DNA from 2 places in the Stenotrophomonas sp. YJH_SMC_101-4 genome. Region 2 is predicted to be linked to the other one. Evidence: riboswitches for the same ligand, from Rfam matches in the RefSeq annotation. Region 2 holds a riboswitch; the other holds the start of a gene.
What was found. Region 2 has a riboswitch for thiamine pyrophosphate ahead of thiC (phosphomethylpyrimidine synthase ThiC). Riboswitches for the same ligand answer to the same signal wherever they lie in the genome.
Positions count from the first base shown of each region.

Region 1: another riboswitch for thiamine pyrophosphate. It lies ahead of AC5P8D_RS19675 (TonB-dependent receptor); the one in region 2 lies ahead of thiC (phosphomethylpyrimidine synthase ThiC).

Region 1 is NZ_JCAFTP010000006.1:234,293-241,023, forward strand. Features, by position in the region: gene AC5P8D_RS19665 (hypothetical protein) at 21-437, shown strand; gene pnuC (nicotinamide riboside transporter PnuC) at 544-1,113, opposite strand; gene AC5P8D_RS19675 (TonB-dependent receptor) at 1,122-3,311, opposite strand; TPP riboswitch at 3,382-3,477, opposite strand; gene AC5P8D_RS19680 (phosphotransferase enzyme family protein) at 3,521-4,645, opposite strand; gene AC5P8D_RS19685 (glycine zipper 2TM domain-containing protein) at 4,774-5,181, opposite strand; gene AC5P8D_RS19690 (XVIPCD domain-containing protein) at 5,428-6,731, opposite strand, start outside.
Region 2 is NZ_JCAFTP010000004.1:404-7,134, reverse strand. Features, by position in the region: gene AC5P8D_RS14355 (winged helix-turn-helix domain-containing protein) at 1-1,842, opposite strand, end outside; gene AC5P8D_RS14350 (ion channel) at 2,103-2,774, opposite strand; gene thiC (phosphomethylpyrimidine synthase ThiC) at 2,868-4,712, opposite strand; TPP riboswitch at 4,795-4,896, opposite strand; gene AC5P8D_RS14340 (BCCT family transporter) at 5,142-6,719, shown strand.

The DNA.
Region 1 (6,731 bases), on a different contig from region 2:
TGCGAGTGCAGGAGCAGGTGATGGCCATGACAGGGAACAGAACCGGCATGCGCCGCTGGTGGCGGCCGCTGGCCGCGTTGTTCGGTGCGCTGGCACTGGGGAGCGCCGCGGTGTCCGCGCAGGAGGCCCCTGCGCACTGGATGGCCTATGCCGCCGCCGTGGGGGGCCAGCTGCAGCAGCGCCTGCAGCAGGAGCAGGAGCCGCAGGCGCAGCGCGTGCTGGAATGGCTGCAGGCACATCCGGACGCACCGACGCCGCTGCCGGTGAGCGTGTGGATCGCGGCGGATGGCCGCATCTCGAAGCTGGAATTCGATAGCCTGGGCGATGCCCAGGTTGACGCAGACCTGCGCGCGACCCTGCAGGCAGCGCCGTTGCAGGCGGCGCCACCGGCCGACATGCGCCAGCCGCTGCGGCTGGGCCTGGTGCTTACCCAGTAGATCCACACCATGCGTGGATATGCCTGGTAGATGCCGACCTTGGTCGGCAGGCACGCCAACCAAGGTTGGCGACTACCGGTGGCCCCCAGCCACGCATGGCGTGGCTCTACTGCGTTGCCACCTGCGGTTCACGCGCGGCCGCGCTCCATGCGCGCAGGCCGAACACGGCCAGGCCGAGGAAGAACACGTACAGCGCGGCGGTCACGTGCAGCGACTTGAACAGGTACGCACCCACATAGACCACGTCCACCGCGATCCACACCCACCAGCAGGCCACGTGGCGGCGTGCCTGCCACCACTGGCCGACCAGGCTCAGCGCGGTCAGCATCGCGTCCAGCCAGGGCAGTGCGGCATCGGTGAAGGTATGCATGGCCGCACCCAGCGCCACGCCACCACACAGGCCGATGGCCAGGTCGCGCAGCAGCTTGCCGCGCGCCAGCGGCACGATGCGGATGCTGCCCTCATCGGCGGCATGCTGCCGCCAGTTGAGCCAGCCGTAGACCAGGAAGCCACCGAAGGCGACCTGCAGCAGGGTGTCCGAGTACAGCTTGGCCTCGGCGAATACCAGCCCGTACAGCGTCACCGACAGCAGGCCCACCGGCCACGCCACCAGCCGGCGCCGGGCCATCAGCCAGACGCCAAGGATGCTGCACAGTGCGGCGGTCCACTCGAGCATCACGCCGCTCACAGCGCGAACGTCACCGACAGGCGGGCCTGTCGCGGTGCGCCGGGGAACAGGTAGTAGTCACCGCCGCTGCTGCCGGTATCGCGCCAGTAGAAGCGGTTGAACACGTTGTCCACCGACAGGTTCCAGGTCACCGCACGCTCGTGCAGGCGATGCTGGAAGCGCAGACCAGCGTCGAACACCGAGTAGTCCGGTGCGCGCACGCCGCCGTCGGCACGTGCGACGTTGGCACCGGCATAACGCCAGCCGCCAGTGACATCCAGGCCCTGCACGAACGGCAGCGCATAGGCCACATGCACGCTGGCCCGCACCTTCGGCACATTCACCAGCTGATGGCCTTCATAAGCCGGCGTGCCGGTGTCGCGCGCACGCGCCTGCAGCACGCTGGCACTGGCCACGATCTGCAATGCATCGGTCAGCTGGCCGTTGGCGGTCAGCTCCAGGCCGGTGTGGGTCTGGGTGCCTTCCTCGACGAAGGTGTAGCCCACGTCGCTGTTGTCCGGCCTGGCGTACTGGTACGGCTGCGAAATGCGGAACACGGCCGCACCCAGGGTCAACGCCTCGACCGGTACGTACTTCACGCCCACTTCCAGCTGGCGCGACTGCACCGACGGCAGGAAGGTGTCGGCATTGCTGGTCCAGAACGGCGCTTCCTGGCCCAGCGAAATGCCGCGCACGTAACTGGCATAGGCGTTGAGCTGGTCGGTGGCCTTCCACACCAGCGCGGTCTGCGGCAGGAAGCGCGACAGGCGGCTGTGGCGCTGCGGGGTGCCGCGCTTGTCGTAGGCGCGCTCGTCGAGGCGCACGAAGCGGCCACCGGCCAGCCACTGCCAGTCGTCACCGAAGCTGATCCGGTCCAGCGCGAAGAAGGCGGTCTGGCGGCTGTCCAGGCGACGTGCGGACGGGCCGGGCATCTTCGGCGACGGCTCGAACACCGGCACCGGTGCCTCGTGGATGTTGGTGGTGCCGACGTACTCGTTGACGCTGGGGCGCTTGTCCACGGTGCGGCGGAAGTAGTCGGCACCGAGGGTCAGCTCATGGCCGACGCTGCCGGTCTCGAAACGGCCGCGCAGCTCGGCACGGGCCTGCTGGTTGCGGCGGGTGTCGTCCGGGCTGCGGTAGTCGTAGACGTCGTAGTCGCCATTGGGTGCGAAGTAGTTGCCCGGCACGCTGCCGTCGGCGCACTGCGTGGCGTAGTAGCAACCGTAGGCGAAGGCGACGTTGTCATCGATCACCGAGCGGCTGTGGCCGAGCGACACGCGCGACTGCCAGGCGTCATTGAAGTCGTAGGTGTGCAGTGCGGTGATGTTGGTGCTGGCGATATCCACCGGGCGCTGCCACGGCTGGTAGCCGAGCAGGTGCTCGCGGTCGACGCCGCGCGGCAGGTCACGCGCGCCCAGCAGCTGGTAGCCGGACACCGAACGCTGCGAGCTGGTCTGGTAGTTGGCATCCACTTCCAGCTTGCCGCGTTCGCCGATCAGCCAGTCGGCCGCGAGCGAGTAGAAATTGCGGCGGCCATCGGCGTGCTCGACATAGGAATTGCTGGAATCCCACGCGGCATTCAGGCGCAGGCCGAAGCGCGGGGTGATCCAGTGGCCGACATCGACGGCGACGTAGCGCGAGCCTTCCGAATCGGTACCGAGCGTGGCGGTGCGCACTTCGGCCGGGCGCTTGCCGATGTAGTTGATGATGCCGCCGGGCGCCATCACGCCTGCGGCCAGGCCGGCTTCACCCTTGAGGATCTCCACCGACTGCACGTTCTCCAGCGCCAGGCGCTGTTCGCCGGCGATGGACAGGCCGTTGAAGCGGTAGCCGGTGGCGGCGTCCAGCGCGAAGCCACGGATGGCGATGTTCTGGTAGTAGCCCACCGGCGCATACGCATCACCCAGCGAGGCATCGTTGCTGGCCAGCTCGGACAGCGAACGCACCTGGCGGCGATCGAGGTAGTCGCGCTCGAGCACGTTCACCGAGGCCGGCGTGTCCTTCCAGCTGCCGCCACCGAAGGCGTTCACGCGTGAGGTATCGGCCTTCGGTTTGCCGGCCTGCACGCGCACCGCTGCCAGTTCGGTCGGCGAGCGTTCGGCGCCATTGGCAGCCGCATCAGGGGACGCCTCGGCCTCGCTGGCGTGCAGCGGCAGCGCGGCGCAGAGGGCGAGGGAGAGCAGGGTGGGGCGAAGGCAGCGGTTCATTCGATTCGTCTTCGGACAACAAGGGAGACGAAGCGACGGCGCGCAGGTGCACCGGCCCATGACGGGGGTGTGGCTGCGGCTCAAAGCTCCCTACGCCGGTGCAAACCGGATCAGGTTCCAAGGGACTCTCTCAGCCTGGCAGATCCAGGCACCCCCGCTTCAGGTGACCATTTCACTACAAATGGTACGGATTTGCGAGCCGGCGCCCTTCAGGCTGCCGCGTGCAGGGCCTGCAGCAGTGCCTGTCCCGGCGCGCTGTGGAACCACGCCGGGTGCCCCAGCATGAAGGGCTGCCACGCCACGTCGGCATTCGCGGTCGAGCCGGTGACACCTTCGAAGTACTCCACTTCGGACAGTGCGAAGTCGAAATGGACCATCGGCAGCAGGTCGGCCAGCAGGTGCACGCGTGCCGCCGACAGCGGCAGTACCTGGCGGTAGCCGTCGAGCAGGGCCAGCGCGATATCGATGCGCACCGCCTCCATGCCGCGCTCCAGCTCCAGCCACGCCACCGCGTTGCGCTCGATCGCGGTGGCGAGGTCGAACAGTGCGCTGGTGGGCGAGGCCAGGCCGAAATCCAGCACGGTGCTGATCTGCCCATCGCGCCACAGCAGGTTGGAAACATGCCAGTCGTTGTGGGCCCACAGCCGCGGCTCGTCGCGCAGGCGCCTGGCCAGGCCGGCATGCCACGGCAACACGTCACGCTGCAGCTGCGCTTCCCACGGAATGCGCGCGAGATAGCGGGCCAGCCCGGGGCGCTCGTGCAGCCCTGCCTTGATGGCCGCGACCGGATCGTCGGCGCGGATCAGATCGTCGCGCGCGACCAGCACATGGGTGCTGCGCTGGGGCGCGTGGTAGCTGGCTGCGGCACGGTGCAGCTGTGCGAGTGCGCGTCCGGCTTCACGGGCCTGCGCGATATCGGTCAGCAGCGACCACGACACCGCGTCGCGATACAGGTCCTCACCGACGCCAACCGCATGCAGCTCGAAGGTCCATTCGCCATGCTCGACGGCAGTGTGGCCATTGGTGGCCGGCAGCACCTGTACTACCGGCACGCCGGCGGCGGCGAGATGGGCGATGAAGTGGTGTTCTTCTTCCAGGCAGGCCGCACTGCGCACGCTGTGGTGGTGGCGCTTGATGAACAGCGCGCCGTCCACGCCGTCGACGATGGCGGCGGCCGACAGCGGTCGGGGGCTGTGCCAGCGCGGTTGGCTGTGCTCGCCCAGCTGCGGGTAACGCCGGCGCAGCCACGCGATGGCCGCCGCGCTGATCGGTGGCCAGTCGGCAGCGACCTCGTCGTTGTTGAGGCCCTGCACGCGGTGGGAAGAAGAATTCATGCCGCAGCCCCGGTGGGGAAAGTCACATCCAAGGCTGCGCATTCAACGCCATGCACGCGGCCAACGCAAACGGGCGGGTCATCGACCCGCCCGTCCGTGCATCAGCTGCGGTGATGCTGCCGCGCTTCTTACCAGCCGCGATGGCGGCCGCGGTCGTGGTAGTAGCGGTTGTCGTAGTAGCGCTCGCGCTGCCAGCGACGATCATTGCCACGGTCGTAGTAGCCGCTGCGGTAGTAGCCACGGTCGTAACGGCGATCGTAGCGGTCGTCGTAACGGCGATTGTCGTAGTAACGACGGTCGCGGCGGTCGGAGGTCGTCAGGTTGCCGATCGCCCCGCCGGCCACGGCGCCGCCCACGGTGGCGGCAGGATCGCCGTTGGAGAGCAGGTTGCCGGCCACGCCACCGACCACGGCGCCGACCAGGGTGCGCTTGTCCTTCCTCGACATCGCGCTGGCATCGCTGACCACGGCCACACTGGCCACCAGTGCCAGAGCCATCGCCAGACCACGGAAGCTGAGTGCGGAAGTACTGAGCATGTTCGTTCTCCTGTGAGGTGCATGCCACGCTGGGCAGGGAGGGCGCGGGGCGCCCCGGCTGCCGTGGTGTCCACGCTGGCGTTCCAACATTGCCGGAACATTGCCTGGTCCACCGTGCGGCTTGCGCATTCATCTAGCGGCAGGTGGCATGAAGCGAGGCTGAAAGCGGCCTCGGCCGCTCAGCTGGCAGAAAGGGAAAAGGCCACGCGGACGTGGCCCTCCCTTCTCTCCCAAGGCGCTGCGGGCTTAGATGCCCATCGCCTTCTGTGCCTGCCGGGCCTGCTCCTGCTGGGCATCCTGCTGCTGGTGCAGCACGTTGGGCGCACCCTGCACGGCACCACTGCTGAGCGCAAGGCTCTGCTCGCTGGCGGCACGGGTATCCACCGCCACGCGGCTGGCGGCGGGGTCACCGATCGTGCCCTGCACGGCAAACAGGCGCTCACCGTTCGGGCTCGGCACCACCGTGTCGATGCGCTGCAGGCCGGCGGCATGCGCCTCCTTGGTCAGGGCCGCAGCGGCGCTTTCCAGCGCGTGGCGATCCTTGAAGGTGCCTGCCGGCATCAGTTCCAGACCCTTGCTGGCCTGGATGAACAATGGATTGCGCGGGTGCCGCTCGTCGTTCAGCAACGGCCGTTCGCGTGCGTCCTTGATCGCCTCCAGAGTCTTCGCCCCGACAATGCCGTCGGCCACCAGGCCGTTGTCCTTCTGCAGCTGGCGCACCGCCGCGTCGGTGTTGCGGCCGAAGCGGCCATCCTCGACCAGCGGCTTGCCGTCGGCACCGACGTAGCCGAGGTGGCCCAGCTGCTCCTGCACCCTGCGCACGCCCTCGCTGTGCGCACCCTGCTTGTACAGTTCGGCGTGCGGGGTGGCAGCGGCCTTGTGCTCGGCCGCAGGCTTGCCCTGTGTCTGCTCGTGCGACTGGGTGCGGTTTTCCAGCAGGTCGCGCGCCTTGGACAGCGGATCGGAGGCGTACAGCTTCCAGTTCGGGTGCTCCTTCACCTGCTTGAGGTAGTCCTCGACCGGCATGGTGTGCACGCCCTTGCTACCGGTGGACTGGCTGATCAGCAGCTTGTCGGTGTTGGGGGCGCGCACCACCATCACAATGTGGTCGATGCCGTTCCAGTGCTCATGGCGGGTCCTGGCCGTATCCAGGCCGATGATCATGCCTTCCTTCAGCGCATCGGGCTTCAGGATCGCGTCGCGGTCCAGCAGCACGCCGGACTGGTCGAACGCCTTGCGCACGATGCCGCCGGAACCCAGGTTGCCCAGGTCGATGCGATCAGCCTTGCTGAACACCGCATGCCCGGCCTTCTGGTTGATCTCGTCCATGGTCCGGTTCTGCAGCGTGCCGACCCAACCGGAACAGTCGATGTAACCCTGCTCCACGTTCTTGCCGGTCTTGCCCGGCACGTACAGCGCGTGACCCGGGATGTTGATGGCGTACTTGACGTGGTCGTACTTCACGCCGGCCTCGTAGGCGGCCTGCAGTTCGATGCCCGGCTTCGGCGCGGCAGCGGCTGTTGCGGTTGCCGCCAACGTGGCAGCACCGG
Region 2 (6,731 bases):
ATCAAACAGGCTCAGCCGGGTCTGTTGCTGGTCATCGCGCTCGACCACCAGCAGCTGGTCCGGGCTTGCCCCGTACAGTGCCTGCAGCGGCTGCTCCGACGGGACAGGCAACGGCTGGACGCGTTCGTCACGTGGGGCGATCTCATAGACCACCGTGCGTCCGTGCTCGTCGCGCCCCACCACCAGCAACCGCCGGCTGTCGGCCGACCAGTCCGGTGCCTGACGTGCCTCGGGCCGCAAGCCTTCGATCGGCCGCAGCGAATCGGGGCGCTCCATGTCCGCCCACCACAGCGCGAAGCTGCCTGAACGATCGGACGTGAACACCAGTTGGCGTCCATCCGGCGCCGCCATCGGCTGCCCATCCCGGCCACTGGACGCAAACAAGCGCTGCGGCGGCGAGCCGCCCTCCATCGGCACCTTGAAGATGCCGAACTGCGCGCGCCGATGGACGAAGGCCAGCATGCCCGCGCGGCGTGCAGTGGCCGGCCACTGTGCGTCGTCGAGCCCGGCATCGCGCAGCGTGCGGCTCTCGACGTCCAGGTAGTACAGGCGCACTTCACTGTCGACACGGCGTCCAAACACGATCGTCCGGCCATCACGCAACCAGGCCCAGCCACGCAGTTCAGCGGCCTCGCTGGTCAGCTGCTCGGGCGTGCCACCCGCTGCCGGCATGCGCCACAGGTCGCCCAGCTGCGGATTGCGCACGAACACCAGCCACTTGCCATCAGGCGAGTAGCGCGGCGCATAGTCGAAGTCATCCTCGGCAACACCGTAGTCCAGCGCCTCCCATTGGCCACTGGCCAGATCGAGCTTGCGGATGCCCCGATGGGCATAGCGCCCCACCATGCTGCCGAACACCAGGCCACGGCCGTCCGGCGTCCAGTCGAAACTGAGCAGCTCGGTGCCATCGCACCGCGTGGCCTGGCGCAGGGCACCACCGGTCGCGCTGGCGATCAGCACCTGGCAGCCGCCGTTGTTGCTGAACCGCGCGAAGGCAATCTCGCGTCCATCCGGCGACCAGCTCGGGAAGCGGTCAACCGAGCCGGCCGGCGGAGCCAGCAGCTGCCGCGCTGGCGCGTTGCCGGAGGTCTGCACCTTGATCGCCCCACCCCCTTGCCCGTCTTCGTTGGCGCCTTCATAGGCCACCAACGAACCATCGGGTGAAAGCGTGGGATAGGTTTCAAAACCGCTGGTTGCGGTGATCAACCGATAGGGACGCTGCGGGCTGCCGATCACGCGCGTGCCGTTCTCCACGGCCGCATCCACCGCTGAACTGCTGGCCGGTGCCCGCCGCAGCAGCAGCGCGGCCAGCACCACCACCGTGGCCAGCATCAGCACGCCCAGCACCAGCAGCACGCGCCGGCGGACATGGCGCCAGCGGCGGCGCGATGCCTGCACGTGTGCCGGCCTCTCCTCGGCGATGCCCATCACCGGTTGCACGTCCGCGATTCCGTCATCGGCTTCTGAGGACGGTGCCGGCTCGACATCGTCCAGTACCTGCACCGGCACCAGCAGGCGATAGCCGGTCTTGGCGATGGTCTCGATATAGGCCTGGCCGTTGTCGTCGTCGTTGCTGAACGCCTTGCGCAGCTGGGTGACGGCCTGGGTAAGCACATCATTGGTCGGCAGCGTGTCCGGCCAGACTTCCGCGAACAGTTCATCGCGGGTGACAACACGCCCGGGCTGGCGCAGCAGTACACGCAGCACGCCCAGCGCCTTCGGCGTCAGCCGACGCGGGCGACGCGCACCGACGACCTCGACTTCTCGCGAGGACAGAGTGACAGTGCACTCTCCGATCCGGATCCGATCGAATCCGGGGGGCTGGTTTTCACTGCTGTTCATTTTCCGCTACACAGTAGAGACAGGTCCGGGGCAGCGTTTGCCTTCGATACCCTCCCGTCCTGGGAACAGCAAAAAGCCAGACTCCGCACAAAGCATCGGCGCATACCGCAAAAACAATGAAGCGGGCGAATACTAGCCTATGCGGGTTACCTCGCCTATCGCGTGGTCGACATCCAGGCTCTCTCTCGCCGACGCATTCACATAATTTGCTGCACCATTCGCGCCCTGCGGGGCGCGAAATTTTTATCTGGCGTTCATTTTCACATGCGCCGCAGCATGGTCAATCCGACCAGTCGCGAAACCACCAAAGCCACGTACATCACGCCTGAAAACTGCTCCAGCATGACCAATGCACGCGCCTGCGGATGCAGTGGAACGACGTCGCTCAAACCGACACCCGAGAGCAAACTGAAGCTCAGATAAAGCAGTTCCATCCAGGTGCGCTGTGCACCACCACCGGTGCCCTGGAAACTGCCCGGATACCACTGCTGGCACACGGCGAAAGCAAACGCGAAGGCCCAGGCCAGCAACGTGAATGTCGCACCTGCCGCGAACAGTTCATCGCGGGTGACTTTATGGTCCTGGAGCATGTAGGCGATGAGTGCACCGGCCGTATAGAAGTACAGCAGGCTTTCCAGCAGCTGCGCGGTGGTCAGCAGCGCACTGCGATCCAGCAATGCACCGGCCAGCGAGAACACCACCGAAGGAATGGCCAGCAGCAGCGCCAGCCAGGTGCCCAGCGGGCTGCGCTGGACCACCCACAGCGCCAGGCCCAGTACCGCCATGCCGAACATTCCCAGCGCCGCGCGGCCCGCAGCGGTGTCATCCAGCGCGGGGTACAGCAGCACGGCGATCAACTGGGCCCCCAGCAGCCAGGCCGAAGGATGACGGCGGGCAATGGCCAGCCAGCGGGTGGTGATGGCAACGGGCATGGCGTCCTTTCCCCGGGGTGGTGGGCCGAGGATAGCCGGGAGCGGCGTGATGAGCGGTAGTGCCGGCCGCTGGCCGGCACCCCCGCTTCCGCATCACCCCTGGCGGTAGACCTCGGCACCGGCCGCGCGGAACTCCGCCGACTTCTCCTTCATGCCGGCCTCGGCGTAGTCGCGCACGTCCTGGGTGATCTTCATCGAACAGAAGTGCGGACCGCACATCGAGCAGAAGTGCGCCAGCTTGTGCGCATCCTTCGGCAGCGTCTCGTCATGGAATTCCTTGGCCTTCTCCGGATCCAGGCCAAGATGGAACTGGTCTTCCCAGCGGAACTCGAAGCGCGCCTTGCTCAGCGCGTTGTCGCGCACCTGCGCGCCCGGATGGCCCTTGGCCAGGTCGGCCGCATGCGCGGCGATGCGATAGGCCATGATGCCATCACGCACGTCCTGGCGATTGGGCAGGCCGAGGTGTTCCTTCGGCGTCACGTAGCAGAGCATGGCGGTACCAAACCAGCCGATCATCGCCGCACCGATCGCGCTGGTGATGTGGTCGTAGCCCGGCGCGATGTCGGTGGTCAGCGGGCCCAGCGTATAGAACGGCGCCTCGCCGCACTCGCGCAGCTGCTTGTCCATGTTCTCCTTGATCAGCTGCATCGGCACATGGCCGGGGCCTTCGATCATGGTCTGCACATCATGCTTCCAGGCGATCTTCGTCAGCTCACCCAGCGTTTCCAGCTCACCGAACTGCGCGGCGTCGTTGGCATCGGCGATGCAGCCCGGGCGCAGGCCGTCACCCAGCGAGAAGGTCACGTCATAGGCCTTCATGATCTCGCAGATGTCTTCGAAATGCGTGTAGAGGAAATTCTCCTTGTGGTGCGCCAGGCACCACTTGGCCATGATCGAGCCACCACGGCTGACAATGCCGGTCACGCGCTTGGCGGTGAGTGGCACGTAGCGCAGCAGCACGCCAGCGTGGATGGTGAAGTAGTCCACGCCCTGCTCGGCCTGCTCGATCAGCGTGTCACGGAAGATCTCCCAGGTAAGTGCTTCGGCACGGCCGTCGACCTTCTCCAGCGCCTGGTAGATCGGCACGGTACCGATCGCCACCGGCGAGTTGCGGATGATCCACTCGCGGGTCTCATGGATGTGCTTGCCGGTGGACAGGTCCATCACCGTGTCACCGCCCCAGCGGATCGCCCACACCAGTTTCTCCACTTCCTCGGCAATGCCCGAGGACACCGCGCTGTTGCCGATGTTGGCGTTGATCTTGGTCAGGAAGTTGCGGCCGATGATCATCGGCTCGCTTTCCGGGTGGTTGATGTTGTTGGGTAGCACCGCGCGGCCGCGTGCGATCTCATCGCGCACGAACTCCGGTGTGATGATCTTCTGGATCGAGGCACCAAATGCCTCGCCCGGGTGCTGCTGCAGCAGGCCGGCATCGCGGATCGCGTCCAGGCGCTGGTTTTCGCGGATGGCGACGAACTCCATCTCCGGCGTGATGATGCCACGGCGCGCGTAGTGCATCTGGGTGACGTTGGCACCTGCACGCGCACGGCGTGGCAGGCTGCGCGCGGGAAAGCGCACCGCATCGAGCTTCGGGTCCTGCTCGCGATCGCGGCCGAACGAAGAACTCAGTCCTTCGAGCTGCTCGGTATCACCGCGCTCTTCCACCCAGCCGCGGCGCAGTTCCGGCAAACCGGCCGACAGATCGATGCGCACCTCCGGATCGGTGTACGGGCCCGATGTGTCGTAGACCGTGACCGGTGCGTTCTCTTCGCCGCCGAACAGCGTCGGCGTGCGGGTCAACGCGATCTCGCGCATCGGTACCTGCAGATCCGGACGTGAGCCGGGCACGTGGATCTTGCGCGAGCCGGGGATGGGCCGGGTCACGGATTCGGAGAGTTGCTTGGCCTGTTGCTGCAGGGCAGAGAGCTGTGCGTTCATCGGGCATCGTCCAGGAAGGTCAGGGACGAAGCGGCGGCGCACTGCTGCCGCTCCCGGACGGTCCTTGGGCGGAGTCCGGGCATGGCTGCACTGCAAAGCTTCCCTACGCCGGTATGAGCCGGATCAGGTTCCAAGGGACTGTCTCAACCGTGGCCACATGGCCGCGGTACCCCCGCTTCTTGGTGCGCATTAGACCATAGAACGCACCGCAGCTCCTGGCTGTTCCATCCACGCACGGCGTGGATCCGCTGTTTCTGTATTAACAGAACCGTGACATCGCATTCAGTAACGTGCACGCGCATCGTGCCGCTGCGGCCGGTGTTTCCTCGTCGCCTTCGCGGCCCCTGCCCGGTCTGTGCTGCATGTCGCCGGCCCCTCGCAGCAAGCTCTGCTCGCTCCCCTCAATCCCTTGATCGGAGAAGCCCCTTCATGGTGTTTCGCGTTTCCATTGCACTGGTTCTGCTGCTGGTGCTGCTCGCCGGTGTTGCACCCGGCCCCTTCAATACCGTGGTGCAGAGCATCCTCGGCGAACTCATCCGCGGCATCGGCTGGCTCTACCTGCTGGTCGTGTTCCTGGCCCTGGTATTCCTGATGTACCTGGCCTTCGGCCGCTTCGGCAACCTGCGCATCGGTGGCGAAGACGCCGAACCGGAATTTTCGCGGGCCAGCTGGATGTCGATGCTGTTCGCCGCCGGCATGGGCATCGGCCTGGTGTTCTGGGGCGCCGCCGAGCCCATTTCGCATTTCAGCAAACCACCGGAAGGGCTGGCACCTGAAAGCATGGACGCTGCGCGTGCTGCCATGCGCTACGTATTCTTCCATTGGGGCCTGCACCCGTGGGCCATCTATGCGCTGATCGGCCTGGCAATGGCCTGGTTCCAGTTCAACCGCAACGGCCGTGGCCAGATCAGCGATATGTTGCAACCGATCATCGGCCGTCACCATCGTGGCTGGATCGGGCATATGGTCAACATCTCCGCGGTCGTCGCCACCGCGGTTGGCGTGGCTACAGCACTGGGCTTCGGCACGGTACAGATCGCGGCCGGCGTGGAACGCGTGTTCGGCGTGCAGGCGGGCGTGCCGCTGCAGCTGACCATCATCGCAGTGGCTTTCGTACTGTACATGGTGTCCACGCTCAGCGGCGTCGGCCGCGGCATGAAATGGCTGTCCAACTTCAACCTTGCACTGGCGGCGCTGCTGTTGGCACTGGTGCTGGTGCTCGGCCCGACTGGCGCGATCTTCAATACCTTCACCACCACGCTGGGCTCCTATCTCAATCAGCTGGTGACGATGAGCCTGCGCATGTCGCCGTTCTCGTCCAGCACCTGGGTGGCCGACTGGACGATCTTCTACTGGGCCTGGTGGATTTCCTGGGCACCGTTCGTGGGCTCGTTCATCGCGCGCATCTCGCGAGGCCGCAGTGTTCGGGAGTTCGTGATCGGCGTGGTGTTGGCGCCGACGCTGCTGGGTTTCTTCTGGTTCTCGGTGTTCGGCGGCACCGCCATCTGGATGCAGATCTTCGGCCAGGCCGACCTGCTGCAGGCGCTGGGCAACGGCTACGAGACAGTGCTGTTCACCATGTTCGACAGCCTTCCGTTGCCTCTTCTTCTGTCGAGCATCGCGTTGGTGCTGCTGATGATCTTCTTCGTGACCTCGGCTGATTCTGCGGTACTGGTACTGGCCAGCATGTCCACGGACGACGCTGGCGAGCCATTGCGCAAGCACAAAGTGGCGTGGGGTGTCGGCATTGCGCTGGTGGCGGGTTCCTTGCTGTTGGCAGGCGGGCTGGAGGCGCTGCAGGGCATGATCACCATCGCAGCGCTGCCGTTCGCGCTGCTGATGCTTCTTGTGATGGTGTCGCTGTACCGGGTGCTGGACCAGGAGTACACGCGTGAGCGGCGGCAGGCGCAGCGCCAGCGGCACATGATCGATGCGTGGATCGCACGCGAGATGGCGGCGCAGGAGGAGACCCAGGCGGAGGCAGCGCGCGCGCACGATCAGGATTGAGGGGGTTTTGCA